DNA from 2 places in the Rahnella selenatireducens genome. Region 1 is predicted to be linked to the other one. Evidence: predicted binding sites of a transcription regulator. Region 1 holds the regulator's gene; the other holds the start of a gene.
The links. The regulator Fur, encoded in region 1, represses iron uptake genes when iron is present. The targets are predictions, from matches to a motif close to ATAATAATGAGAACNACTATCAA.
Positions count from the first base shown of each region.

Region 1 (14,820 bases):
AACGGATTCGCTAATCAGCGATTCGATTTCTTTCGCCGCCTGCGCACTGCGCTGTGCCAGGTTACGCACTTCACTGGCGACCACCGCAAAACCACGCCCCTGCTCGCCTGCGCGCGCAGCTTCTACCGCGGCATTCAGCGCCAGAATATTGGTCTGGAAGGCAATGCTGTTGATAACAGAAGTGATTTCCGCAATTTTCTTCGAGCTGCCTGAGATATCTTTCATGGTGCTGACGACGTCAGCCACAATGTTACCGCCCTTCTGCGCGGTAGAAGACGCTTCCATCACCAGCTGGCTCGCGTGATGCGCGTTGTCCGCATTGTGTTTTACCGTGGCCGTCAGCTCTTCCATACTGGCTGCCGTTTCTTCCAGTGCGGATGCCTGTTCTTCGGTACGGGAAGACAGATCGTTATTCCCGGCTGAGATTTCTGACGCGCCCTGATAGATGTGGTTGGTGCAATTGCGGATGGTCTGAACGGTATTTTCCAGACTGGACTGCATCACGTTGAGCAGCGGAATCAATTTACCCGCACAGTTTTTGCCGAACTCTTCCAGGTAATGCGTCAGGTCGCCGCTTGCAATCACGGCGAAGTGATCGCGAATTTTATCCAGCGGTTTCACCAGCGCCATCACCAGATAACGGTCGGTCAGCAGCAAAATAAGCAGGCCGAGAGAAAAAGCCGTCAGCAGAATAACTTTGCTGTAATAAGTCAGATGGTTAGATTTGGTCTGCGCTGCTTCAAAATCGACTGCAATCTGCCCGCTGACTTTGGTCATGGACACACCAAAGTTACGGCTCAGGGCAGGAACAGCATCGTTTGAGAGCTGATTATAGGCATCGAAATTTTTGCCGACGGCCGCCGCATACAACGGCGTAACGCCCTGCGTAACCAGACTCTCCCAACTGGAGACCAGTTCCTGAACCGAAGCCTCATCCAGCCCCGGATGCGGAGCCGTTTTGAAACTCGCCAGTGCCTGAGAAAGGCCATCGAGGGATTGCTTTGCCGTATCAAAAATTTCCGGCCCTTTTGACGGATCGGCCTGAAGTTGTGAGACGGCACGGCTTAAGCGTGTCACGGTACGAAAATACTGATCATTTCCTTTGCTGATCAGCGCCATATTGTTGACCAGTTCGGTACTGTTCTTCGTATTTTGTGTCAGCGTATTCAGTGAGGTAACGGTGTAAAGGGAGACACCTGCCCACATGACGCAGAAAATGCCTAAAATCGTTAATAATGCGGCCCTGATGGTGATATTTTTTAAAAACTGCACGATATGCCTCTCTCGAAACAAGGTTGTTTCTGGTCTGAGGATTGACGGGGATGCGGAGAATCAAGACAGGTAGCCAGCAGGCTTTCGCCCCCGGACATGTTTGAACACCTCTCCGGGCATCGATTTCTTTATTATGTTGAGATTCCTCTCGCTTCATCTATCGGCGGGTTGTTCTCAAAATTTAGTATTGTGAGAACATATTTCTTAATTTTGCTTTTGACCTCAATAAGCCTGAGGTTATTCAAAGCACACGAAGGCGATAACACTTAAAAAGATTGGCCGATAAACTTATCCACCAGTTAAGAAGGCGAGCTGAAACATATTCTCCGCCTCGCGAGTTTGCTATCATCTGCGTTATTATTGCCTGCAATGCAGAGCACTTCATTGAGAACAAGAGGTTAGGTAATCTTATGGCCGTAGTAGGTATCTTCTTTGGATCCGATACAGGTAACACCGAAAACATCGCGAAAATGATCCAAAAGCAATTGGGTAAAGATGTTGCAGAGGTGCATGACATTGCGAAGAGCAGCAAAGAGGATCTGGAAAAATTCGATATCTTGCTGATCGGAATTCCAACCTGGTATTACGGTGAAGCGCAGTGTGACTGGGACGACTTTTTCCCGACGCTGGAAGAGATAGATTTCGAAGGTAAGCTGGTCGCGCTGTTTGGCTGTGGCGATCAGGAAGACTATGCCGAATACTTCTGCGATGCGCTGGGTACTGTGCGTGACATCATCGAACCACGCGGCGCGGTGATTGTGGGCCACTGGCCAACTGAAGGCTATCACTTCGAAGCGTCTAAAGGTCTGGCTGATGATAAGCACTTCATCGGACTGGCAATTGACGAAGACCGTCAGCCGGAACTGACCAACGAACGTGTTGATACGTGGGTCAAACAGATCACAGAAGAGCTGAGCCTTTCAGAAATTATTGGCTAAAAACCCTGTTGGCCCTGAGGATTTATTCTACAATTGAAGGGCCAAACTATTACTGAAATTAACAATTTAACCGCTACAAAATTGTAACTTTCAGTGGTATCAAGGTACACTGAGCTCATCTGTTTTCCTATTGATCAAGTCGTTGCATTATCGAATGTGACAGGCATTTTGTGATCTTTATTAACAGGCTACGTTTTTGAGGATCGGCACACGTCTCAAAAGCGAAGAATCCTTAAGCGACAAATTTTTGTGCCGCCGATGCCACAGGCTGCATGCCTCAACTTGATTAGCACATAGTAACAGGACTGAATCCGCATGACTGACAACAACACCGCACTGAAGAAAGCCGGCTTAAAAGTCACGCTTCCGCGCCTCAAAATCCTGGAAGTGCTGCAAGCGCCGGAAGGTCATCACGTTAGTGCGGAAGATCTGTACAAACAACTGATTGATATGGGTGAAGAAATTGGCCTGGCGACGGTTTACCGCGTTCTGAACCAGTTTGATGACGCCGGTATCGTTACCCGTCATAACTTCGAAGGCGGCAAGTCTGTTTTCGAACTGACCCAACAACATCACCATGATCACCTGATCTGCCTGGATTGCGGCCGCGTTATTGAATTTCGTGACGAATATATTGAAGGCCGTCAGCGCGAGATTGCGAAGAAACACGGTATCAAACTGACCAACCACAGTCTGTATCTGTACGGCCACTGTGAGGCGGGCGATTGTCGCGAAGATGAATCTTTGCACAATGATAAACCTGCACAGTAATCTCTACGGTCAGTCCGAATAAATTAACCGCTGAAAGGCGGTTTTTTTGTGCCTGCGATTCAGGCGACGGATAAAAAAACAAACCCCGGCAAGCCGGGGTTTGTTTTTTCTTGCGATAGGTGCGCAGCGTTCGCGCCCGGTTAATTCACCGGTTTTGGCGAATTGTTAGAACGAATTTCCTGCCAGATTTTGCCACAGTCTGCCGCGTAAGCCTGACCATCGCCGGTTTTACGCGCCGTCAGACAACGCTGATAATCCACTACACGCACGGTTTCCAGCTCGGCAAACTGCTTGTGCTCCTGTTCCTGTTTTAGAACATCAAGGATCGTCTGGCACGACGCCACTTTATCCGGCGAGCCTTCTGCTTTAATGATGCAGCTGCTGTACGCCTGACGCAGTTTCGCATTTTCGGTTTGCGTAGCTGTTGGCGCACAACCCGCCAGTAACAGGGAAGTCACAACCATCATCAGTAATTTATTCATCGGTTTAGTATCCTCAGAAAATAGTGAATGGAGCGATAACGATGAATTTCACGTCTTTTTCATCCTGGAAAATGTTGCCGTAACCGCCTCCCCAGCTCGGGATATCCGAGTGGTTGTCATACTGGGTGTAATGAAGTTTGAACAGCGTCCCTTTTGCGCGGCCTTCCTGAATGGTGTAAAGCGCATCAAGGCTCCAGGCGCTTTCTTTGAGACGCTGGCTCTGATCATAGATTGGATTGGTACTCGGTTTGGCATCCCACGCATAAACATAAGAACCGCCCACTGCGAAGCCCGGCAGATCCCATTTCGCCAGGTCGTATAACACACCGGCGTAAACCGCTTTTTCGCCGTTAGCGTTGAAGTCAGAACGGTTGTCCCACCACACATCAAGACGTCCGTTAGAAGAAGAATACGTTGGGGTCATGCGTTGTAAAAAATAACCCTGATTTCCCTCAGCTTTGACCATTGTCCCTTCCAGACGCCAGTTGAACTGACCGGTGGTGTAACCGAAAGTCAATGCCTGCAACCAGGCCAAACCGTCATACAGACTGTTGGGATCGTTCTGGTTGCTGATACGATCTTCCGCGCCATAGAACTGGTAGCTGGTAGTGAGCGGATTGCCCATCAGATCAATTTTGTACGACGCTTTGGCGAAGTATTGATCGACGTAACTTTCTGCCTGACCGAAGGCCGCTTCCAGCACGAGATCATTTTTGAAGTCGTATTTCGCACCCAGCGAGTGTATATAGGAAACACCGGTTTTCTTGTCGTTCTGGCGGAAATCATCCATTTCCAGATGCCACGGCGATTTGTATTCATCCGCCCACATGTAGGAGAAACTCAGTTCGCCCGGATCGCCAAAATCATGTTTATACCCGGCTTCGGCACCGCGATAGGTACCCGGCATAAAGCTCCAGTGCGGGGCGATCAGCGTTTGTCCAGTGGGCTGAATGTAACCGGCATGGCCCCAGAATCCGCCATATTTGAATTTACCGGCCGCTTTGTAGAGGCTGACGCCGCCTTTATCACCGGAGTAGTCTTCGTCATACGCATGGTTTTTAGAGGAGAACGCGATTTCGTTCGGGTGACCGCTGTCGCTGGCTTCGGCTAATTCGATCGCGGTAAATGCGGCGAGATCGATACCGAACATGTCCCAGGCGTAGCCGGAAGAGAAATCAAGGTTCAGGTTGGCGGTCGCGTGTGAAAGGTTGGTGGCATATTTATCGTAATCGGGATTATTCACCGTGACTTTTGTGCCGTCAGGGCGGGTTTCTTCTTTCGTTTTGTTCAAATCTTTGCGGTCGCGTTCGCGCTGCCAGTAATACACACCGCCGGTCAGCGTCGAATCATCAATAAAGCCAGCCGCTCTGGCCTCTTCAGGAAACATCATTCCGCCGCCCAATAAAGTGCCAGCCAGCGTGTACATCACAGGTTTCAGGTAAGCCGATCCCCTGCCCCTGTTAAGGTGCTTGTGCATAGAAATTCCTCATTTTGACTAAAAAACGTGCAAAACCCAAACGGGTATTAAAAGCGGCCGCCAGAGGCGCAACCGTATAAAGCAGGATTAAGAGTATTTTTCGCGACGCGAATTATCAATGGGTAATTAAACCCTGATGGCTGAAGTATGACAAAGTGCACATAAAGATGAAAAAGTGTAACAAACAAGGAATGCGAAGGTTCAAATCAGTGGACTCTGGTAATCAATAACTAAAACAGTTAATTAAGGAAAAAACGTATTAATTTAAACGTTTCAGCACTCTGATATTCGGAAAGAAGAGTCTAAAAAGTAAACATGAAAAATGCATTAATTCGCGATGAAAAAGAAAATTCCGTGAATTTCTGACATAAAAAAACGCAGCCGGAGCTGCGTTTAGCAATCATTCATCGGTGACTTACGCGACGGGTTTAGATTCCCAGGTATCACGCAGGCCAACGGTACGGTTGAAGACCAGATTTTCAACGCTGGAATAACGGCTGTCAGCACAGAAGTAACCTTCACGTTCGAACTGCAGGCTGATTTCAGCCTGTGCAGCCACCAGAGAAGGCTCAACGAAACCGTGCGCGATCACCAGGGATTCCGGGTTGATCGTGGTCAGGAAGTCTTCTGCCTGGCCCGGGTTTGCCACGCTGAACAGACGGTCATACAGACGGAATTCCGCCGGTTTACCTTCAGTAGCGGAAACCCAGTGGATCACACCTTTCACCTTGCGGCCATCGGCAGGATCTTTGCTCAGCGTTTCGATGTCGTATGAGCAGAAGATCGTCGTCACATTACCTTCGGCATCTTTCTCAATGCGTTCCGCTTTGATGACATACGCATTGCGCAGACGAACTTCTTTACCCAGCACCAGACGTTTGTATTGCTTGTTCGCTTCTTCGCGGAAATCAGCCTGATCGATATAAATCTCACGGGTGAACGGCACTTCGCGGGTACCCATCTCCGGTTTGTTCGGATGATTAGGCATTTTCACCATTTGCACATCTTCACCGGTAAAGTTCTCAATGATCACTTTAACCGGATTGATGACGGCCATGGCGCGCGGTGCGTTTTCGTTCAGATCGTCACGGATACAAGATTCCAGCGCCATCATTTCGACGTTGTTGTCCTGTTTCGTCACGCCGATACGGCGGCAGAATTCACGTATGGAAGCAGCGGTGTAGCCACGACGACGCAATCCAGAAACAGTCGGCATACGCGGATCGTCCCAGCCTTCTACGATTTTATCCGTCACCAGCAGGTTCAGCTTACGCTTGGACATGATGGAATATTCGAGATTCAGACGGGAGAACTCGTATTGCCGCGGATGGCAAGGGATGGTGATGTTATCGAGAACCCAGTCGTAAAGACGACGGTTGTCCTGGAATTCCAGCGTGCACAGCGAATGGGTGATCCCTTCCAGCGCATCGGAAATGCAGTGGGTGAAATCATACATCGGGTAGATGCACCATTTTTTGCCAGTCTGATGGTGTTCCGCAAACTTAATACGGTAGATAACCGGATCGCGCATCACGAAGAACGGCGACGCCATATCGATTTTTGCACGCAGACACGCTGCGCCTTCAGCGAATTCACCGTTGCGCATTTTTTCGAACAGCGCGATGTTTTCTTCTACGCTGCGATCGCGGTACGGGCTGTTTTTGCCCGGAGACGTCAGCGAGCCACGGTATTCGCGGATTGCATCCGGAGACAGTTCGTCAACGTAAGCCAGACCTTTGTTGATCAGCTCCAGCGCATAGCCGTGCAGTTGGTCGAAGTAGTCAGAAGAATAGTGAATATCACCACTCCAGCCGAAACCTAACCACTGGACGTCGTGTTTGATCGACTCAACGAATTCGATGTCTTCTTTTGCCGGGTTAGTATCGTCAAAACGCAGGTTGCACTGCCCCTGATAGTCTTGCGCAATACCGAAGTTCAGGCAGATAGACTTCGCATGGCCGATATGCAGATAACCATTAGGCTCGGGCGGGAAACGGGTATGAACGGTATTGTGCTTCCCGGTCGCCAGATCTTCATCAATAATCTGACGGATAAAATTTGTTGGGCGGGCTTCAGCCTCACTCATTGTGCAATTCCTCTACGCAACATTGACTCTACAGATAACCTGTTATGTTCCAACAAGCCACGTCGGGAAACAACCGTTACTTGCATAAAATCGTGGTTATCTGCATACCGCGTGTCCGTAAGCAATAAAAAACGGGAAGAGATTGCTCTCTTCCCGCTAAGACCTAACTCAACTGAATCGGCGTCAGGAAATTATTTACCCTGAATCTCAAACAGTTTGGTCTGACCGGCGACGACTGAACCGCTGGCCAGTGAAATCACACCGGTGTAATCATCGATGTTGCTGACCACAACCGGGCTAATCATTGAGCGCGCGTTAGCGTTCAGGTAAGCCAGATCCAGTTCCAGTACAGGCTGACCGGTAGTGACCGTTGCGCCTTCTTCAACCAGGCGGGTAAAGCCCTGACCGTTGAGTGCAACGGTGTCGATCCCCATGTGCACCACGATTTCAGCACCGGAAGTGGTTTCCAGGCAGAACGCATGGTTGGTGTTGAAGATTTTCACCACGGTACCCGCAGCCGGAGCGACGACTGTTTTATCCGTCGGACGAATCGCGACACCATCGCCTACCGCTTTGCTGGCGAAGGCTTCGTCCGGCACCTGATCCAGCGCCACGATGTCACCCGTGACCGGAGCAACCAGCGTTTCAACCACGGTTTTAACGCTGTTTGGCACCGCTTGTGGAGCCGCCTTCACAACGACGGGCGCTGCTGCGCTGCCTGCCGCAACCGGGCCACGCGCCATCACTTTCTTCATGGCATCTGCCAGAGATTCCGCTTTTGCACCGACGATAACCTGAATGCTTTGTTTGTTCAGACGAACAATACCGGACGCCCCCAGACGTTTGCAGGCTGCATCATCAACTGTACCGGCATCTTTCACGTTCAGACGCAGGCGGGTAATACAGGCATCAATACCTTTGAAGTTATCAGAACCGCCCAGTGCGCTGATGTAGCTCACGGCCAGTTGGTTCAGACCTTCTTCAGTATTGCTGTTCGCTTCCGGCTCACCGATATGGTCGGCATCGTCTTCACGGCCTGGCGTTTTCAGGTTGAACATGCGGATAATTACGCTGAACAGTACAAAGTAGATGACGAAGAACACAACGCCCATCACCAGCAACATCCAGACGTTTTTACTTGCCGCCGGCAGGTTGTACATCAACGCGTAGTCAATCGCACCGGCAGAGAAGGAGAAGCCAGCGTGGATACCCAGCGCAGTTGCAACGTACAGGCTGATCCCGGTCAGGATGGCGTGTACTAAATACAGCAGCGGAGCAAGGAACATGAACAGGAATTCTAACGGCTCGGTCACACCGGTCAGGAATGCAGTCACCGCAACGGAGACCAGCATACCGCCCACCAATGGACGACGTTCTTTAGGTGCTGCGAAGTACATTGCGCACGCTGCGCCTGGCAGACCAAACATCATGATTGGGAAGAAGCCGGACATGAACATCCCTGCGGTGCCGTCACCCGCGTAGAAGCGGTTGATGTCGCCGTGGAATACGGTGCCTGCTGCGTTAGTGAAATCACCAATCTGGAACCATGCGATGGTGTTCAGAACCTGATGCAGACCGGTTGGGATCAGCAAACGGTTTACGAAACCGAAGATACCCGCACCGAATGCGCCAGCGCCTACGATCCACTCACCACCTGCGCGGATTGCATCCTGCACCGGAGGCCAGACGTAACCGAAGATCGCGGCCAGAATCAGACAGAAGAAGCCGGTTGCGATAGGAACGAAACGTTTCCCACCGAAGAAGCTCAGGAAATCAGGAAGTTTGATATCAGACCAGCGGTTGTAAACCATACCACCGACCAGACCGGTGATGATACCTGCCAGAACGCCCATGTTGACGGCCGGGTTGATGGTAATCATCGCTTTGGTCAGAATGAAATAACCGATACCACCCGCCAGTGCCGCAGCACCCGCGTTGTCTTTAGACCAGCTTGATGCCACACCAATAGCAAAAATCAGGGCCAGGTTATCGAAGATCCCGCCACCGGCTTGCGCGATGAACGGCATATTAAGAAGATCAGGCTGACCGAAACGCAGCAGTAACGCAGCGACCGGTAGCACGGCTATCGGCAGCTGGAGTGCTCTGCCTAAACGCTGAAAGAATCCAAGAATATTCACATTTCCCCCTATCCGCCGCCAGGCGAATCACCTAAGTAGTTTAATTAGTATGGTTACTACCTTTACTCACTTACCGTTCCGATTTAACCAACTGCTTTGCGAGTGTAAAAAGATTATTTCGTATCGCAAATTAAAACCTCTATTTTTGTGATTATTATCACCAAAAAGAGGTCATAACATGCCATCATGCTGGTCAACACACAAAACTTATTTTATCATTAAAAAAATCTAGACGGCATTGTGCCAGCCACAAACCGTCACGGTGGTTTACGCTTAACATGACCGCCTTTGAACTGACGAACTTAGTTTTTACTTTGACTCCGTATATCCGCAGTCATTGACGTTGCAGGAAGGCGGCAATCGAGTGAATCCCGATGAGCTTACACAGGTAAGTGATTCGGGTGAGTGAGAGCAGCCAACGCATCTGCAGCGTCAAGGACAAAGGATATCAACAGTATATTCAATATTCTGAAACTAGAGGTACGTGATGAGACTTATTCCTTTAAACACCACCACTGAAGTTGGCAAATGGGCAGCACGTCATATCGTTGAGCGTATTAACGCCTTCAAACCCACTGCCGACCGTCCGTTCATTCTGGGCTTACCTACCGGTGGCACACCACTTGAAGCTTACAAACATTTAATCGCCATGCATAAAGCAGGCCAGGTTAGCTTCAAGAACGTCGTAACCTTCAACATGGACGAATATGTTGGCTTACCGCAGGAACACCCTGAGAGCTATCATACGTTCATGTACAAAAACTTCTTTGATCACGTTGATATTCCACGCGAAAACATCAATCTGCTGAATGGTAATGCACCAGACGTCAACGAAGAATGTCGTCAGTACGAAGCCAAAATTAAGTCTTACGGTAAAATTCACCTGTTCATGGGTGGCGTGGGCAACGACGGTCACATTGCCTTCAACGAACCCGCGTCTTCACTGGCTTCCCGCACCCGTATCAAAACCCTGACACACGAAACCCGCATCGCGAACTCCCGTTTCTTCGACAATGACGTCTCTCAGGTGCCAAAATACGCCCTGACCGTTGGCGTAGGCACACTGCTTGATGCAGAAGAAGTGATGATTCTCGTGACTGGCCACGCGAAGGCGCAAGCACTTGAAGCCGCCGTCGAAGGGAACATTAACCACATGTGGACAATTAGTTGCCTGCAATTGCATGCAAAAGCCGTTATGGTGTGTGACGAGCCGTCCACCATGGAACTGAAAGTCAAAACTGTTAAATATTTCCGCGAGTTAGAAGCGGAAAATATGAAAAACCTTTAACAAAATTTATGCCCAAAGCCAGTCGCGTTGCAGCAAGGCGGCAACGAAGCGAATCTCCGGGAGCTTACTGAAGTAAGTGACCGATGTGAGTAAGGCAGCCAAAGCAGCAGCAGCGTGACTGGAGAAGGGCAAGCGAACGAGGGGGCATGATGTACGCATTAATTAATGGCCGGATCTATACCGGCCACGACGTTCTGGATAACCATGCGGTCGTGATTGCCGATGGCAAAATCGAACGTGTCTGCGCGGTCAGCGAGCTGCCGGACAATGTGGAAACCCGCGATCTGGACGGTACCATTCTTGCCCCCGGATTTATCGACCTGCAACTTAATGGTTGTGGCGGCGTGCAGTTCAACGATTCACTGGAAGCGATTTCCGTAGAAACGTTAGAAATCATGCAGAAAGCCAACGAAAAATCCGGCTGTACCAGTTTTTTACCTACGCTGATCACCTGTAGCGATGACTACATGAAACACGGCGTCAGCGTAATGCGCACGTATCTGGAAAAGTATCCGAATCAGGCGCTGGGCCTACATCTTGAAGGCCCGTATCTGAGCCCGTTGAAAAAAGGCACTCACAATCCGGCCTTTATCCGTAAGCCTGACGACGCCATGATTGATTTTCTGTGTGAAAACGCCGATGTCATCACGCAGCTGACGCTTGCGCCGGAACAGGTTGAAGCCCGCTATATCCGCCAGCTGCGCGCTGCCGGTATTGTGATTTCCGCAGGCCATTCCAATTCGACGTATGCCGAAGCCCGCGCCGGTTTTGCGGCCGGTATCACCTTCGCAACGCACCTTTATAATGCAATGCCGGCGATTACAGGTCGTCAGCCTGGCCTTATTGGTGCAATCTTCGATACACCGGAAGTGTATACCGGGGTGATTGCGGACGGTTTGCACGTCGACTACGCCAATATTCGCAACGCGAAAAAGCTCAAAGGCGAGAAACTGGTGCTGGTCACCGACGCCACTGCGCCAGCGGGTGCAAATATTGATGAGTTCATTTTTGCCGGTAAAACAATATACTACCGTGACGGACTCTGTGTGGACGAAAACGGAACACTGAGCGGCTCTGCGCTGACCATGATCGAAGCAGTTCAAAACAGCGTCGAACATGTCGGCATTGCACTCGATGAAACGTTGCGTATGGCATCGCTTTATCCGGCCCGCGCGATTGGCCTCGACGGCCAGCTGGGCAGCATTGAAGCAGGCAAAGTTGCCAACCTCACCGCGTTCACTCATGATTTTAAAATCACAAAAACTATCGTTAATGGTGACGAAGTTTAATTGAGCGGATAACAGCATTGATGACAACTGGCGGACAGCAGGCACAAATCGGCAACGTTGATCTGGTTAAGCAGTTAAACGGCGCGGCGGTTTACCGCCTGATTGACCAACAAGGGCCCATTTCGCGTATTCAAATCGCCGACATGAGCCAGTTAGCGCCCGCCAGTGTTACCAAAATTACCCGACAGTTACTTGAGCGCGGGCTGATCAAAGAAGTGGAGCAGCAGGCTTCCACCGGAGGTCGCCGCGCCATTTCCATCATCACGGAAACCCGCCCTTTTCATACCATTGCCGTTCGTCTTGGTCGCCATGACGCGACCATCACGCTCTACGATCTCAGCGCTAAGTCACTGGCCGAACAGCACTATTCTCTGCCCGAACGCACTCAGGAAACGCTTGAGAACGCCTTATTTGAGGCAATCGCACAATTTATCGAGCTGAATCAGCGCAAAATTCGCGAGCTGATTGCCATTTCCGTGATCTTGCCGGGCCTGGTCGATCCCAATAAAGGTATCGTCCGTTACATGCCGCATATCAGCGTCGGCGCGTGGAAATTAGTGGATGCGCTGGAAGCCAGATTCAAAGTCACCAGTTTTGTCGGCCACGATATCCGCAGTCTGGCTCTCGCCGAGCACTATTTCGGGGCAACCCGCGACTGTCAGGACTCCATTTTGGTTCGTCTTCACCGTGGTACCGGCGCCGGAATTATCGTTAACGGCCAGATTTTCCTCGGCAGTAACGGCAACGTGGGTGAAATTGGCCACATTCAGATCGACCCGCTGGGCGAACGGTGCCATTGCGGCAACTTCGGCTGTCTGGAAACCGTCGCCGCGAATGCCGCTATCGAAAATCGTGTGCGTAATCTGCTTACGCAAGGCTACGCCAGCAAACTCAGCCTGAATGATTGCTCTATTTCTGCTATCTGTAAGGCCGCTAATCGCCATGACGCGCTGGCAACAGAAGTGATTGACCACGTCGGCCGCCAGCTCGGCAAAGCCGTTTCCATTGCCATTAACCTGTTTAATCCGCAAAAAGTGGTGATCGCCGGTGAAATTACCGAAGCGGATAAAGTCCTGCTGCCTGCAATCCAAAACTGCATTAATGCACAGGTTTTAAAAGACTTCCGCCGCAATTTACCGGTTGTGACGTCAGCACTTAACCATCAGTCCGCAATTGGCGCTTTCGCACTGGTCAAACGGGCTATGCTGAATGGCGTTCTGTTGCAGCGCCTGATGGAAAATTAAGACGTGCTATAGTAATGGGCTGCCAGGAATGGGGCTGAAAATGTGGGTTTGGAAATCATGACAATAAAGAATGTAATCTGTGACATTGATGGCGTGCTTTTGCACGACAACACCGCTGTACCCGGCGCCGATCGCTTTCTGGCCCGAATTCAGGAACAGGGAATGCCTCTGGTAATTCTTACCAACTACCCTTCCCAAACTGCTCAGGATCTGGCAAACCGCTTCAGTGCTGCCGGGCTTGAAGTGCCGGAAAGTGCGTTCTTCACGTCTGCGATGGCGACGGCTGATTTCCTGAAACGTCAGGAAGGCAAAAAAGCCTACGTCGTTGGCGAAGGCGCTCTGATTCACGAGCTGTATAAAGCGGGTTTCACCATCACAGACATCAATCCTGACTTTGTGATCGTCGGCGAAACGCGTTCATACAACTGGGACATGATCCATAAAGCGGCGTATTTCGTAGCGAACGGCGCGCGCTTTATTGCGACAAACCCGGACAATCATGGCCACGGTTTTGTCCCTGCCTGCGGTGCGTTATGTGCGCCGATTGAAAAAATCACCGGGCGTAAGCCGTTTTATGTCGGTAAACCGAGCCCGTGGATTATTCGCTCTGCCCTCAACAAAATGCAGGCTCATTCCGAAGGCACAGTTATTGTCGGCGATAACTTGCGGACTGACATTCTGGCCGGTTTTCAGGCGGGTCTGGAAACTATTCTGGTCCTGAGCGGTGTTTCTTCACTGAATGATATTGAAGGAATGCCTTTCCGCCCGACCTGGATTTACCCTTCTGTGGCAGATATCGATATCATCTGACCGCGTCGGTTAACCCGGTAAAAACGAGCCTGGATCTGCATTCAGGCTCGTTTTTTTTCGCCTTGCTGACTGATTTTTATCCTCTTTTTCGTTTTTTTGAATTCCCTACAATTTTTCGGCATTAAAATGACAATCCATCAACGAAAACACCAATAAACTGAACACCCACTAACAAACCAGCCTAACCAACGCACTATTTATCAGAAGAGCGTTAAACTGCTTGCACAACACAGGGGTTTTGACGCATTTTCATAGTCAGCAACGCAACAAAGCCTGACTAAAACTGAAAGAACGGCAACGTTGATCCTCATTCGCAAACATAAAAATGACAGCCAGAGAAACGTCGTTAGGGAGATAGATATATGTGTTCAATTTTCGGTGTGCTCGATATCAAAACTGACTCCGTCGAGCTGCGCAAAAAAGCGCTGGAACTCTCGCGCCTGATGCGTCACCGCGGGCCGGATTGGTCCGGCGTATTCGCCAGCGACAAAGCGATTCTGTCGCATGAACGTCTGTCGATTGTCGACGTGAACAACGGCGCACAGCCTTTGTACAACGCAGCACATACCCATGTTCTGGCTGTAAACGGCGAAATCTACAACCATCAGGCTCTGCGCGCTGAATTGAGCGACAAGTATGAGTTCCAGACCGCGTCTGACTGCGAAGTCATTCTGGCGCTGTATCAGGAAAAAGGTCCGGCGTTCCTCGACGAACTGCAAGGTATGTTCGCCTTCATTCTGTATGACACAGAAAAAGACGCGTACCTGATTGGCCGCGACCATCTGGGCATCATCCCGCTTTACATGGGTTATGACGAGCACGGCAACATGTACGTGGCGTCAGAAATGAAAGCGCTGGTGCCGGTTTGCCGCACCATCAAAGAATTCCCGGCGGGCAGCTATCTGTGGAGCCAGGAAGGCGAAATCCGTGAGTATTACCAGCGCGACTGGTTCGATTTCGAAAACGTTAAAGACAACGTCACCGACGCTGCGGCACTGAAAGATGCGCTGGAAGAATCCGTGAAA
Region 1 is NZ_JBKEZJ010000001.1:427,950-442,769, forward strand. It holds gene ACLBVC_RS02085 (methyl-accepting chemotaxis protein) at 1-1,272, opposite strand, end outside; gene fldA (flavodoxin FldA) at 1,683-2,210, shown strand; gene fur (ferric iron uptake transcriptional regulator) at 2,526-2,981, shown strand; gene chiQ (ChiQ/YbfN family lipoprotein) at 3,122-3,463, opposite strand; gene chiP (chitoporin ChiP) at 3,477-4,889, opposite strand; gene glnS (glutamine--tRNA ligase) at 5,356-7,026, opposite strand; gene nagE (PTS N-acetyl glucosamine transporter subunit IIABC) at 7,218-9,164, opposite strand; gene nagB (glucosamine-6-phosphate deaminase) at 9,652-10,452, shown strand; gene nagA (N-acetylglucosamine-6-phosphate deacetylase) at 10,602-11,741, shown strand; gene nagC (DNA-binding transcriptional regulator NagC) at 11,762-12,985, shown strand; gene ACLBVC_RS02135 (HAD-IIA family hydrolase) at 13,043-13,795, shown strand; gene asnB (asparagine synthase B) at 14,158-14,820, shown strand, end outside.

Region 2 (14,820 bases), on a different contig from region 1:
GAATCAGACTGGCCATCATTTCTCCTAGTGGCAATCGCTGCCGGTGGCGGGTTCACAACAGGCCGCCACGTTGCGCGGTTGCAGATGAACGCTGACGCGGCTGCGCGCTTTGCGCAGGCTGGTGAGCACCACGGCGTTGAAGATTAGCACGATCAATATGATGAGTGCGCTGTGCCCCGGATGATCGCTGAACGTAGCGGCCTGATAGAACAGCGTAGCCAGCGAGTAGGCAACATTCAGCCCCCAGAAAATGGAGAATGTCATCCAGCTGCGGCTGGTTTCGCGGGCGATTGCGCCCATTACGGAAACACAAGGCACGTAAAGCAGCACGAAAATCAGATAGCTGTAAGCGGAAATCGCTGAGCCAAATTTCGTGCTCATCACGCCCATTGAGCTGACGCCCATTTCGCCGTCGCCCTTACTGGCTTCGATCGGGTTAGAAAGTACGCTGATGCTGAAGGTATCTTTCAGGCCCTGCCAGGTTTGCTGAACCGCGCCGTTCAGTTCGCCTAACAGGTTGAAATTCGCAGCATCAAACTCTTCATTGGTGATGTGTTCGGCGGTGTACAGGGTATTCAGGGTTCCGACGACGACTTCTTTCGCCATCGCCCCGGTGACCAGCCCGACGGTGGCCTGCCAGTTATCCGGATGAACGCCCATCGGGATAAGAACCGGTGTCAGCACTTTACTCACCGACGCCAGCGCTGAGTCATTAATGTTATCGACCGCCTGACCGCTGAAGGAGAAGCTGTTCAGCGCTCCGATGAAAATACTGGCGACCACGATGACTTTACCGGCACGCAGCACGAAACCTTTCAGACGCTGCCAGGTTTGCAGCAGCAGGCTTTTCAGATGCGGAACGTGATACACCGGCAGTTCCATCACAAACGGAGACGCTTCGCCGCGCATGATGGTGTATTTCAGCAAAAGCCCGGTCAGGATCGCGACGACAATACCCAGCAGATACAGCGAGAAGACGATGGACGCGCCGTCCTGCCCGAAGAAGGCGGCTGAGAAAACGGCGAAAATCGCCAGACGCGCACCGCAGGACATAAACGGTGCCATCATGACGGTGATCAGACGTTCACGTGGGGCATCCAGCGTGCGGGCACCCATAATCGACGGCACGTTACAGCCGAAACCGACAATCAGCGGCACGAAAGATTTGCCGGGCAGGCCGAGTGATTGCATCAGGCGATCCATCACAAATGCGGCGCGCGCCATGTAACCTGAATCCTCAAGGAAAGAGAGGAACAGGTACATCATGCCGATTTGCGGAACCAGCGGCAGAACGGTGTTGATACCGCCGCCAATGCCCTGCGCAAGGAAAATCGTCAGCCACTGCGGGAAGTGCAGCGTAAAGCCAATCCACTGCATGCCCTGAATGAAAATGGCTGCGGATCCGATATCAAAAATCGGTTGCAGCGCGCCGCCGATGTTAATCGCCAGCACGAACATCAGGTACATCACCAGCAGGAAAATCGGTACGCCGAGGAAGCGGTTGAGGATCACGCGGTCGAGCACCTGCGTCAGTTTATTTGGCGCGGTGAGGTGTGAATTACTGACCGCCGCGCACAGGGACGCAATGCTCTGATAGCGCGCATCGGCAATCAGCAGGGCAGGGTCAGTCAGGTCTTGCTGCGCCAGACGCGCTTTTACTTCCTGTAATAACGCCTGCGCGTTGCCCGCATGAGTCTGGCTGTAAATATCCCCTTCGAGAATCTGCAGCGCCAGCCAGCGGCGTTGCTGCATCGCCATGTTTTCCGGCATGGCGGTGGCCAGCACATCCACTTCCTGTTGCAGAACCGGATGATAGGTCACGCGTTCGAGTTTTTCGACCTGCGGGATCGTATCAATCGCGGCTTTCAGTTCTTTGATACCGCTGGCGCGGGTGGAAACCAGCGCGACGACCGGGCAGCCCAGACGGGCAGACAGCGCCGGGATATCAATATTGATGTTCTGGATTTTGGCGATGTCGAGCATATTGAGTGCGACGATGCAGGGAACGCCGAGCTCAAGCAGTTGTAAGGTCAGATACAGGTTGCGTTCAAGGTTTGAGGCATCAACCACGTTGATCATCAGATCCGCGTCGCCGCTCAGAATGTAATGACAGGCAATTTGTTCATCGAGCGAGGTTTGCTCGGAAATGGTCGTCAGGGAATACGTGCCAGGTAAATCCACCAGCGTGACCTGATGGTCTTCTGTGGAGAAGTGGCCTTCTTTGCGTTCAACGGTCACGCCAGCCCAGTTGCCGACGCGCTGGCGGGAACCGGTCAGCTGATTAAAAAGCGTCGTTTTACCTGAGTTGGGGTTACCAATCAGGCCGATAGTTAATGGTTTCATACGTTAAGGTCTACGTGTGAGAAAGGGAAAACGCGGGGAGTCAAAGCGGCCCGCCCCAAAAAAAGGTCAACATGACAACGCGGCATGATGCTTAAGATCAGGCCATCATCTCGAGCATGAGCAAATCGAGGTCTTTCTTTCTGACCACAAGGCTGGTGCGGCGGGTTTCGATTTGTACCGGGTCACCCATCGGTGCGACGCGGATGATATTGAAGAATGACCCCGGCAGCATGCCCAGTGAGAGCAATTTCTGGCGGTAGGCCGGGCTAATCTCATGGGAAAAGCCGGTGATTTTATAAGCACATTTTGATTTGAGTTGCATAGTTTCCTCGCGAAGCGATCCGGTAAATGTAGAGACGGCGGCAGGAGAGTTAAAGGTCCTGCAATGCCGCGCTTCCTTGCCCGGTGTTCCCACTTAACAGCGATTAGTGTGGCAAAAAGAATTGCTCAGAAATTGTCCCTGGTGCGAAGTTGTCAGCCTGAAACTGGCGGCGTAGCGAATACGCAAAGAAGTACAAACGAAAATAGTTATCATAATTAATACGCATGAAGAGACAAAAGAAAAGAGGTTAACCTCTTCACGGGTATCTCCACCGCGAGGCTATGCTATGCCTGTAGGACGCCTGTTTTATTGATTTACCTCAGTGATTGATTCATTAGGACTGTGTTTAAAAAGTGTCGAAAAAAAGTACATAAAAAAAGCCGCTGATTATCAGCGGCTTTCGTCAGGCAGAAAAAAACGAAAGAATTAGCGTTTTTTACCCATCGCGGCGGCCAGTGCATCGGCCATCGCATTATTCCCTGCAGGTGCTGCATTCCGGCCTGCCGGTTTGCTGTACGCAGGACGTTTTTGCGCATCGCGGTTATTGCCTGCTGCCGGTGCGGAGGAGCGACGCGCCGGGGCTTCGCCCGGTTGTTCGTCCAGGCGCATGGTCAGGGCAATACGTTTGCGTTGCAAATCGACTTCCATCACTTTGACTTTCACGATATCGCCGGCTTTCACTACGGTGTGCGGATCTTCGACAAATTTGTTCGCCAGAGAAGAAATGTGCACCAGTCCGTCCTGATGAACGCCGATATCCACGAACGCACCGAAGTTGGTGACGTTAGTAACCGAGCCTTCGAGGATCATGCCCGGCATCAGGTCATTCATGGTTTCCACGCCATCGGCAAAGGTCGCGGTTTTGAACTCAGGACGCGGATCGTGCCCCGGTTTTTCCAGCTCTTTGATGATGTCGGTAACGGTCGGCACACCGAATTTGTCGTCGGTGAATTCACTGGCTTTCAGGCCGCGCAGCGCGTTGGAATCGCCCATCAGCTCTTTCAGCGCCAGCTGTGAGGCGGCCAGAATACGTTCGACGACCGGATAGGTTTCAGGGTGAACCGTTGAGGCATCGAGCGGGTTATCGCCATGGTTGATACGCAGGAAGCCCGCGCACTGTTCAAAGGCTTTCGGCCCCAGACGGCTCACTTTTAGCAGCTGTTCGCGGTTGCGGAACTGCCCGTTTTCGTCGCGCCAGTTAACGATATTCTGCGCCATCATGCGGGTCAGGCCTGCAACGCGGGTCAGCAGCGGAACCGATGCGGTGTTCAGATCTACCCCCACGGCGTTCACGCAGTCTTCGACGACCGTATCGAGTTTCTTCGCCAGCAAACTCTGGCTGACGTCATGCTGGTACTGACCGACACCGATAGATTTCGGGTCGATTTTCACCAGCTCAGCCAGCGGATCTTGTAAACGGCGGGCAATGGAGACCGCACCGCGAATCGACACGTCCAGATCCGGGAATTCCAGTGCGGCCAGTTCGGAAGCGGAATAGACGGACGCGCCTGCCTCGCTGACGATCACTTTCTGCGCAATCACTTTCGGGAATTGTTTTTGCAGATCAAGGAAGAAGCGTTCGGTCTCGCGTGAAGCGGTACCGTTGCCGATCGCCACCAGTTCAACATTATGTTTGATGCACAGCGCGGCAACCTGCTGCGCCGCTTTCGCCGCCTGACCGGTATGGGGATAAACCGTATCGATATCCACCAGTTTGCCAGTGTTATCCACAACGGCGACTTTTACGCCGGTACGCAGACCTGGATCAAGGCCCATAGTGGCGCGCATTCCGGCTGGTGCAGCCATCAGTAAATCATGCATGTTGCGGGCGAAAACGTTAATCGCTTCGTCTTCGGCGCGTTCACGTACGGTGCCCATCAGCTCGGTTTCGAGGTGCAGCAGCACTTTGATGCGCCACGTCCAGTTCACCACCGCACGACGCCAGACGTCGGCCGGTGCGTTGTTCAGACGCAGGCCCAGATGATCGATAATCAGCTGTTCGGCGTAGCTTTCTTTTGGCGGTTCATCGTGTTGCGGATCGGCATTCAGCGCCAGTTGTAAGATGCCTTCGTTGCGGCCGCGGAACATCGCCAGCGCACGGTGAGAAGGCACCTGAGATATCGGTTCATGATGATCGAAATAATCGCGGAATTTCGCGCCTTCCTGCTCTTTACCGTCGACCATTCGGGAAGTCAGATGCGCATTTTTCCACAGGTAATCGCGGACTTTCGCCAGCAGCGATGCATCTTCGGCGAAGCGTTCCATCAGAATGTAGCGTGCGCCATCGAGCGCCGCTTTGGTATCGGTGACGCCTTTTTCGGCATCGACAAATTTAGCGGCAGTGGTTTCCGGCTCGTTCTGCGGTTCATTCCACAGCAGATCGGCCAGTGGCTCAAGGCCCGCTTCAATCGCAATCTGCCCGCGCGTACGGCGTTTGGGTTTAAACGGCAGATAAAGGTCTTCCAGCTCGGTTTTGCTCAGCGTGGTGTTGATCGCTTTAGCCAGATCGTCGCTCAGTTTGCCCTGTTCTTCGATGGATTTCAGGATGGTCTGGCGGCGGTCTTCCAGCTCACGCAGATACCCCAGACGTGTGTCTAACTGACGCAACTGGGTATCGTCCAACCCACCGGTGACTTCCTTACGATACCGCGCAATAAAGGGCACGGTATTACCTTCATCCAGCAGACGCACCACGGAAGCAACCTGCTCCGGGCGAACCTGCAATTCACTTGCGATAATGCGGCTCAGTTGATCATTCATAGGTCGGGTATCAGTTTTTTCGTTAGTGAGTGACGTAAATACAGGGCACCGTTATACGATTTGAAGGCTGAAAATGCCAGCCGTCGGGACGATGTGCCTCACGTTTTGGGCGTTATCTGATTATTTGCCGTAGTCAATTTCATTGACATACCACGTCGCATCGCCGACCGGCGTGGTGACCACCAGGCTGTCGCCGACTTCCTTTTTCAGCAGCGCACGCGCCATCGGGGAGTCGATAGAAATGTAGTCTTTGCGGCCAAAGATTTCGTCATAACCGACGATGCGGAAGCGCTTGATGTCGCCATCGTCGTTTTCCACTTCCACCCACGCACCAAAGAACACTTTCCCGTCCTGTTGCGGTGAATAATCGACGATGCGCAGCTGTTCCATGCATTTGGTGAGATAGCGGATACGGCGGTCGATCTCGCGCAGGCGCTTTTTGTTGTACTGGTAATCGGCGTTTTCACTGCGGTCGCCCAGGCTGGCGGCCCAGGTCACCTTTTTGGTGACTTCCGGACGCTCTTCGCGCCACAGAAAATCCAGCTCAGCTTTGAGCTTGTCGTAGCCTTCGCGGGTAATCAGTTTGGTCTTCATATCCTCTGCCACCGTCCTTAAAATTCTTTCGCCATTGTTTCACACAATTGCGTTGCTGGCAGCGCAGAAATTGGTCGAAAAAACGGTCTGGCTGCTACGCTTTATCTGATGGCTTTTTCGTCGGATAGTTATTATCCTTCGCCGCGCTTCTTGCGAATATTATCTTCAGTAAAAACTTTCGCAATATTCTGAATTTAAAAATATTTTTCTTAAATATCACTTCAGATTATGGGTCATAGGGATTAGGGGTACAGCTACAAATGGATTTACTCAGATTCTTACTTCGTTTGCCTTTTACACTGATAAAAGGCGTCCTCCGCGCGCTGGCTTTTATTTTAGGCCTGCTCGGGCGCGTCATTAAACCTGTGGTCGGCAATATCGACTGGCGTGCGCCAGTCTGGTGGACGGCAATGTCCGGCTGGCTGAAGCGCGGATTTACGCGCATGGAAGACGGCGTCGATAAACACCCGAAAGCCATCAGCCTGACGATTCTGGTGCTGCTGTGCGCGGCCGGTGCGGGAATTTACGGCTGGCACTGGTGGTTAAACCGTCCGCAGCCGATCGAACCGGCACCGATGGTGTATCAGGAAACCAGCGTGCGGGTCAGTAACCCGGAAGCGATTAATTATGCTGCGCAAAAAATTGCGCCTCAGCAGGCCATATTTAATTTTAGAAATTCTGCTGCGCCGCTGACAGATGTCGGCAAAGTGGTCGAAAAAGGCATTTCGCTGAAACCGGCAACCGAAGGCGAATGGAAATGGGTCAGCGGTTATACGCTGGTCTTCACGCCAAAAAATCCGCTGCCCATGGGCACAAAATACGAAGTGAGTTTTACACCTGACGTATTGCTCGCGCCGCAAATCAAACTGGCGTCCACGCGTTATGAATTCACCGCGCCTGCCTTCGATTATCAGTCCGGGACCGCCGAGTATTATCAGGACCCGCAGGATCCGCAAAAACGCAGCGCGATTTTCAACGTCAAATTCAATGCGCCGGTGGATGTGGCCAGTTTTGAGAAACAAATCTCTCTGGGCCTGAGCGAAGGGAAAGCCAAAACGGAATCCAAACTCAATTATTCCGTGGTCTACGACCAGAAAAAACTCAATGCCTGGGTGCATTCCGAACCGCTGAAATCGCTTGACCACGGCGGCTCTGTACACATGATGATAGGCGAGGGCGTGAAGGCGTCGGTGGCATCAAATGCAACCACGCAGGCGCGTAACGTCTGGGTTTCCGTGCCAACGCTTTACAGCCTGACAGTGAGTGACGCCAGCGCGCAGGTGGTCGATGCCGACGGCGCAAAAGGTCAGCGTGCGTTGATCATCGGGTTTAGCGATGCGGTGAAAGACAAAGATATCCGCCGCGCCGTGAAAGTCTGGTTGTTACCACAGCACGATCCGAACGATTCAGACGCTGCAACCGGCCCGGATGATTACGCCAGCTGGAATGTGGACAGCGTCGAAAATAACGTGCTGGAACAATCCACGCCGCTGAATATTCAGCTGAACGAAGCCGAAAGCGACTATCAGCCGCAGTTCAGTTTCCGCTTCGATGCGCCCGCGCACCGCGCCATGCTGGTGGAGATCGACAATGTGCTGACGTCTTCCGGCGGCTATAAAATGCCGGAAAAAGTCTACCGCATTGTTGAAGTCCCGGATTATCCAAAGTCTCTGCAATTTATGTCGCAGGGTTCGCTGTTGTCGGTGAACGGTGACAAACAAATCAGCGTGGCCGCGCGTAACGTGCCGGGAATGCGTCTGGACATCAAACGCGTAATCCCAAGCCAGCTGCAACACATCGTGTCATTTAAAAGCCGTGAATATTCGTCTGCGGAATTTAACCGTCTGAATGATGAGTATTTTACCGAGCATTTCAAATATCAGACGGCGGTGAATAACGACAAACCGGGTGAAGTGAATTATCAGGGCGTCGATCTTTCCCGTTATCTGTCCACTGATCCGAGTTCGCATCGCGGCGTATTCCTGCTGACGCTGTCGGAATGGGATCCGAAGAAGAAAGAAGAAAAACCGGCAACCGATGACGACGGTTATCAGTATCAGGATGACGAACAGAACGGAGACGAAGCGCCGGTCGGCGATTCCCGCTTTGTGGTGGTCACCGATCTGGGGATTATTGCCAAGCGTTCACAGGATAAAACCCGCGACGTATTTGTGCAGTCGATTCACAGCGGTACCCCGGTCAGCAACGCCAAAGTCTCGGTTATCGCGAAAAACGGCGTCACGCTGCTGACGCAAACCACCGGCGCTGACGGGCATGTGCGTTTCCCTGCGCTGGATGTTTACACCAGCGAGCGGCAACCGGTGATGTTCCTGGTCGAAAAAGAGGGCGATGTTTCGTTCCTGCCTGCCGACCGGAATAATGACCGCGGCCTCGACTTCTCGCGGTTCGACGTGGATGGCGAAGAAACCCCGAACGACCCGCGCACGCTGAGCAGTTATCTGTTCTCCGATCGCGGCGTTTATCGTCCGGGCGATACCTTCAATATCGGTCTGATCACCCGCGCAGCCGACTGGAGCATGGGTTTAGCCGGTGTGCCGGTGCGCGCTGAAATCCATGACCCGCGCGACAAGCTGATGAGCACTCTTCCGCTGACGCTCGGTGCCAGTGGTTTCAACGAACTGAGCTATACCACCGACGACAATTCGCCGACCGGTGAATGGAACGTATATCTGTATCTGATCGGCAAAGACAACGAATCTTCCGTGCTGCTGGGCCACACCTCAGTCAACGTGAAAGAGTTCGAGCCGGATCAGCTGAAAGTGAAACTGCAACTGACGCCGGAGCGTAAGCAAGGCTGGGTGAAACCGACGGAATTGCAGGCCAATATCGACGTGCAAAATCTGTTTGGTACGCCAGCGCAGGATCGCCGCGTGACGTCGAAACTGACGCTGCGTCCGATGTATCCGAGCTTCGACGCGTTCCCGGACTATGCGTTCTACGAGAATCGCCAGAACAGTGACGGCTTTGAAACCAATCTGGAAGACCGCACGACCGATGAGAAAGGTACGGCGAATATTCCGCTGGATCTGAAATCGTATGCCGATGCGACCTATCAGCTGCAACTGCTGTCAGAAGCTTTTGTGGCCGGTGGCGGGCGTTCAGTTTCTGCGACCGCACGGGTTCTGGTCTCGCCGTACGACTATCTGATTGGCGTGAAACCGGACGGGGATTTGGGGTACATCAACCGCGGTGCAGTGCGTCACCTGAACGTGATTGCCGTTGATCCGACCTTGAAACAGATTGCCCTGCCAGCGCTGAAAGTGGCGCTGATTGAACAGAAATACATTTCGGTTCTGACCAAGCAGGATTCCGGCGTTTATAAATATCAGTCGAAAATGAAGGAAGTACAGCTTTCGGAACAACCGCTTTCGCTCACCGCGCAGGGTAATGAGCTTACGCTGACGACTGATAAGCCGGGGGATTTCGTGCTGGTGGTGGAAGACGCGCAGGGCAAAGTGCTTAACCGCATCGCGTACACCGTCGCGGGCAACGCCAACCTCAGCCGTTCGCTGGATCGTAACGCCGAGCTGAAACTGAAACTCAATCAGGCGGAATATCAGCCGGGTGAGGAAATCGAGGTATCCATCAACGCGCCTTATACCGGCAGCGGGCTGATCACCATCGAGAAAGATAAAGTCTACAGCTGGCAGTGGTTCCACACGGATACCACCAGTTCGGTACAGAAAATCCGCGTGCCTGCCGGAATGGAAGGTAACGGCTACATCAACGTGCAGTTTGTGCGTGATGTGAATTCCAATGAAATCTTTATGAGCCCGCTGAGTTACGGCGTGATGCCGTTTAAAATCAGCACCAAAGCGCGCCAGAACTATCTGGAAGTGGATGCGCCGGAAGTCATTAAGCCGGGCGAAAACCTGGCGATGACCGTCATGACCGATGGCCCGCAGCAGGTTGCGCTGTTTGCCGTGGACGAAGGTATTTTGCAGGTGGCCCGTTATCGCCTGAAAGATCCGCTGGAGTATTTCTTCCGCAAGCGTGAGTTGGGCGTGGAAAGTTCACAAATCCTCGACCTGATCTTGCCGGAGTTCAGCAAGCTGATGCAACTGGCGGCTGCACCGGGCGGTGACGGCGGTGAAGGGCTGGATCTGAACGTCAATCCGTTCAAGCGTAAACGCGACAAACCGGTGGCGTACTGGTCAGGCATTACTGAAGTGAACGGCGAGAAGCAGTTTGATTATCAGGTGCCGGATTACTTCAATGGCAAAATACGCGTGATGGCGATTTCCGTCACACCGGACAAAATCGGCAAAGCGCAGACCTCGGCGACCGTGCGCGATAACTTCATCATGACGCCAAACGTGCCCGCAATGGTCGCGCCGGGCGATGAGTTCGATGTCAGCGTCGGCGTGAGCAATAACCTCCAAGGGCTGAACGGCAAGAGCGTGGCCATCGCCGTGCATCTGGCGGTGCCGCCGCAGCTGGAGGTGGTTGGTAAAGCGGATCAGAACCTGTCTCTGGCTGAAAAACGTGAAGGTCTGATTAATTTCCGTCTGCGTGCCAAAGCCGTGCCGGGCGATGCACCGCTGGTCTTTGAAGCAATGTATGCCGATAAAACCAGCCGTCGCACCATCAGCACATCGGTGCGCCCGGCCATGCCGTTCCGCACGCAGTCAGTGATGGGGCGCATGAGCGGCAGCAGTCAGACGGTCGATAATCTGCGTCAGATGTTTGATGCCTATGCGGTGCGCAAAGCTGCGGTTTCCAACTCACCGCTGGTGCTGACCAACGGGCTTTCACAGTATCTGGCGGATTATCCGTATTACTGTTCTGAGCAGATTGTCAGCCGTTCGATTCCGATGATCCTTGAAGGTCAGCATCCGGAAATGAAAGGTTCGCTGAGTCAGGCGGAGACTAGCAAAAAACTGAAAGATATGCTGGCGATCCTGCGTTCACGTCAGAACGACAATGGCGCGATTGGCCTGTGGCGTTCGTCGCCGCAAACCGATCCGTTCGTCACGCCTTACGTGGTGCAATATCTGCTGGAAGCCAAAGCCGCCGGCGTTGCGTTACCGGCCGGTATGCTCGATGAAGCCAACGCGGCACTGCGCGAGCTGGCGGCCAACCAGAGTGATGATTTGTATACCCTTCGTCTGCGTGCGTGGGCGGTGTATCTGCTAACGCGTCAGGGCGAAATCACCACCAGTTCGCTGGCGTCGGTGCAGGACACGTTGCAGCAACGCTATCCGGGCACCTGGAAAACCGATCTCAGCGCGCTGTATCTGGCATCGTCCTACCGCATGCTGAAAATGGATGATGAAGCCAATACCCTGTTGCAGCCAACGTGGAAGCAGCTGAGTAAGGCGTATGACAAAGCCTGGTGGACACAAAGTTACTTTGACCCGCTGGTTCAGGACGCGACGCGTTTGTATCTCATCACGCGCCACTTCCCGGAAAAAGTGTCTGCCATTCCGCCGCAGGTGCTGGAAAACATGGTCAAATCGCTGAAAGAGGAGCGCTATACCACCTATTCTTCGGCAATGAGCATTCTGGCGCTGGAAAGCTATTCCGCACAGGTCGCGGCGCAGGCAACGGCACCGGACGCGCTGAAAATCACGCAGATCAGCAAAACCAAAAATGTTGAACCACAGCTGATTTCCAGCGTACAGGGACTGTTTGCAAAAGCCAATTTCACCGCCGATGCGAAGGCATTGCGCGTGGAGAATGGTAACGACGCACCAGCGTGGTACGTGGTGACGCAGGCCGGTTTTGACCTCGCCGCGCCGAAGAAAGCCATTTCGCGCGGGCTGGAAATTACCCGTGATTACACCGATGAACAGGGTAAACCGGTCACGCAAATTACGCTGGGGCAGAAAATTAACGTTCACCTGAAAATCCGCGCCAATTCGAAAGAAGGGCAGGATAATCTGGCGATTGTCGATTTACTGCCGGGCGGATTTGAAGTGGTACAGCAAACGGCACCGGAACCGGAATCTGACAGCAGCGATGAAAACAGCGATGCAGAGGCTTCCGCATCCTGGCAGTCACCGCTGGCAGCCTCCGGCTCGACGTGGGCGCCAGATTACAGCGACATTCGCGAAGACCGCGTGGTGATTTACGGCAGCGCCAGCAGCGATGTGCAGGAGTTTGTGTATCAGATCAAAGCCACGAACACCGGCAGTTTCATCATCCCGCCGGCCTATGGCGAAGCGATGTATGACCGCGAAGTTCAGGCGCTGTCCGTCAGTGATCAAAAACTGGTGGTCGTCCCGGCCGACGAACCGGCTGTTGCTAAAAAATAATAGACCGCAGACTACGCCCCGCTGTTTTAGCGGGGCGTAACTGACGCTGAGTAGCAAGATGAACACCTTTCCTCTTTTTTTCAAAACAGCCAAACGCCTTCTGCAAAATATCGCCATGGCGTTTTTTTTACTGTTGCTGCTGCTTCTGGCGTGCCGTCTCTGGCCCCATCCGCCGCTTTCTCAGGGGCAACCTTTTTCATCCGTCTATTATGACCGGCAGGGTACGCTGATGCGCATCACGCTGGCGAATGACGATCGTTATCGGGTGTGGACACCGCTAGAACAGGTTTCGCCGCTGGCGATAAAAGGCTTGCTGCTGCACGAAGATCGCTGGTTTTACGTCAATCCGGGTTTCAATCCGTTTAGCCTGATGCGGGGGTTCTGGCGCAGCTATGTGGCGGGCGGAAAAATGCAGGGTGGATCGACTATCACCATGCAGCTGGCGCGGATGCACTGGCATCTCAACACCCGCACGCCGACGGGAAAAATCATGCAGGTTTTACGCGCTGTCCAGCTGGAGCTGAGTTATTCCAAACACGATATTCTCGAAGCCTATCTGAACTACGCGCCCTATGGCCGCAATATTGAAAGTATCGGCGCGGCCAGCCTGATTTACTTTAACAAAGCCCCGAAAGACCTGACGCTGCCGGAAGCGCTGACACTGGCCGTTTTGCCGCAATCTCCCAGTTACCGCATCGACGCCAAAACCGGCGTGCTGGGGACTGCACTGACGCAGGCGCGTAACCGGCTGTTTGGCCGCTGGCAGGCACATTACGCGACCGACAGCAGTCAGATTTCATTGTTCAAACTGCCGCTGGCGCTGCGTCAGCCGGAGCAGATGCCGTACATTGCGCCGCATTTTATCGAGCAGCTTCGCCAGCAAAATCAGCAACTGGTTAAGACCGATAACCGCGTAGACACCACGCTGGACGCCGGTTTGCAGCGGTTGATTGAGCGGCAGGTCAACGCTTTTATCACGCGCAATGAAAGCCGAGGGATCCATAATGCCGCCGCACTGCTGGTGGATACCCGCGACATGGGCGTGCGGACGCTGGTGGGATCGGCGGATTATTACAACCGCGGTATTCAGGGGCAGGTAAACGGCACGAACGCCAAACGTTCGCCGGGCTCGGCGCTTAAACCTTTTATTTACGCGCTGGGAATGGAGCAGGGCGTGTTGCATCCGATGACCATCCTGAAAGATGTGCCTTCAGCATTCGGGGCCTATGCGCCGGAGAACTTTGACCGCCGTTTTCTCGGGCCGGTGACGGCGACCGACGCCCTGAACTTCAGCCGCAATATTCCGGCGGTGTTCGTCGCTTCACAACTGCGGCAGCCAACGTTCTACCAGTTTCTGCGGCTGTCCGGCATCGCGGATATGTCGAGCGAAAACCACTATGGTCTCTCGCTGGTGCTGGGCGGTGGTGAAGTGACGATGCAGGAACTGGCAAAACTGTATGCGCTGCTGGCGAACCGTGGCGTGTTGCAACCGCTGCGGATGCAAAAGAGCGATCCGGCTGTCACGACGCCGGTCAGATTGCTCAGTGAGGAGGCCAGCTTTATGACGCTGGACATGTTGCGTCAGCATCGTCGCCCCGGTGATACGCTGGCTCAGCAACCTTCCTCGTTACCGGTTTACTGGAAAACCGGTACCTCGTGGGGGTTCCGTGATGCCTGGAGCGTGGGGATTTTCGGCCCTTACGTTCTGGTGGTCTGGGAAGGTAATTTCGACAGTAAAGGCAACAACGTGTTTGTGGGCGCTGAAGCCGCTGCACCGCTGTTCTTCAATATCATCGACAGCATTAATGCGAGTTATCCCGCTTTGCAGGAACCCCGGCACCCGTTCCCGAAACAACTAAAACGGGTTGATATCTGCCTCGCCAGCGGAGATTTACCGACGCCGTGGTGCCAGCAAAAAGGCAAAACCTGGTTTATTCCCGGCAAATCACCCATCAAGGTCGATACGGTTTACCGCCCGGTCAGGCTGGATAAGCTGACGGGTGAAGTCGCGTGCCCGCCTTATGAAGAAAACGAAACCCGCACGGAAGTGTTCGAGTTCTGGCCGTCAGATCTGGCCAATGTGTTCGCTCAGGCGGGGCTGCCAAAGCGCAAACCACCGGTGAACCACTGTAAAGATGAGGGCGTGGAGGTCAGCGGAAATCCGCCGCGCATTACGTCTCCACTCAAAAACACGGTCTACACCCTGCGGCAATCGCAGCAAGGGCGCGACAGGATTTCGTTCAACGCGGTGACGGATGCGGACAGCAAAACGGTCTACTGGTTTGTCGATGATATTTACCTCGGCAGTTCCGCCAGTAAATCGGCCATCGACTGGCGGCCCATCAATAACGGGCAATATCGAATCCGCGCCGTCGATGATCATGGCCGCGCCGACAGCCGGTTAATCAGTATTGAAATTTTGAATTAAGAGGAAGAATCAGGCCGCAAAGCCGCTGCCTGATTTTATTATCGGATATCGACTTTCAGCGTCGCCGTCGCTTCGAATTCGCCGGTATCGAGTTC
Region 2 is NZ_JBKEZJ010000006.1:266,822-281,641, forward strand. It holds gene ACLBVC_RS12660 (FeoC-like transcriptional regulator) at 1-16, opposite strand, end outside; gene feoB (Fe(2+) transporter permease subunit FeoB) at 25-2,343, opposite strand; gene feoA (ferrous iron transporter A) at 2,441-2,665, opposite strand; gene ACLBVC_RS12675 (Tex family protein) at 3,092-5,425, opposite strand; gene greB (transcription elongation factor GreB) at 5,546-6,019, opposite strand; gene ACLBVC_RS12685 (alpha-2-macroglobulin family protein) at 6,280-12,297, shown strand; gene pbpC (penicillin-binding protein 1C) at 12,356-14,725, shown strand; gene ACLBVC_RS12695 (fimbrial protein) at 14,764-14,820, opposite strand, start outside.
Region 2: feoA (ferrous iron transporter A) is a predicted target of Fur. The motif match lies at 2,862-2,884, and genes of this name have one in related genera.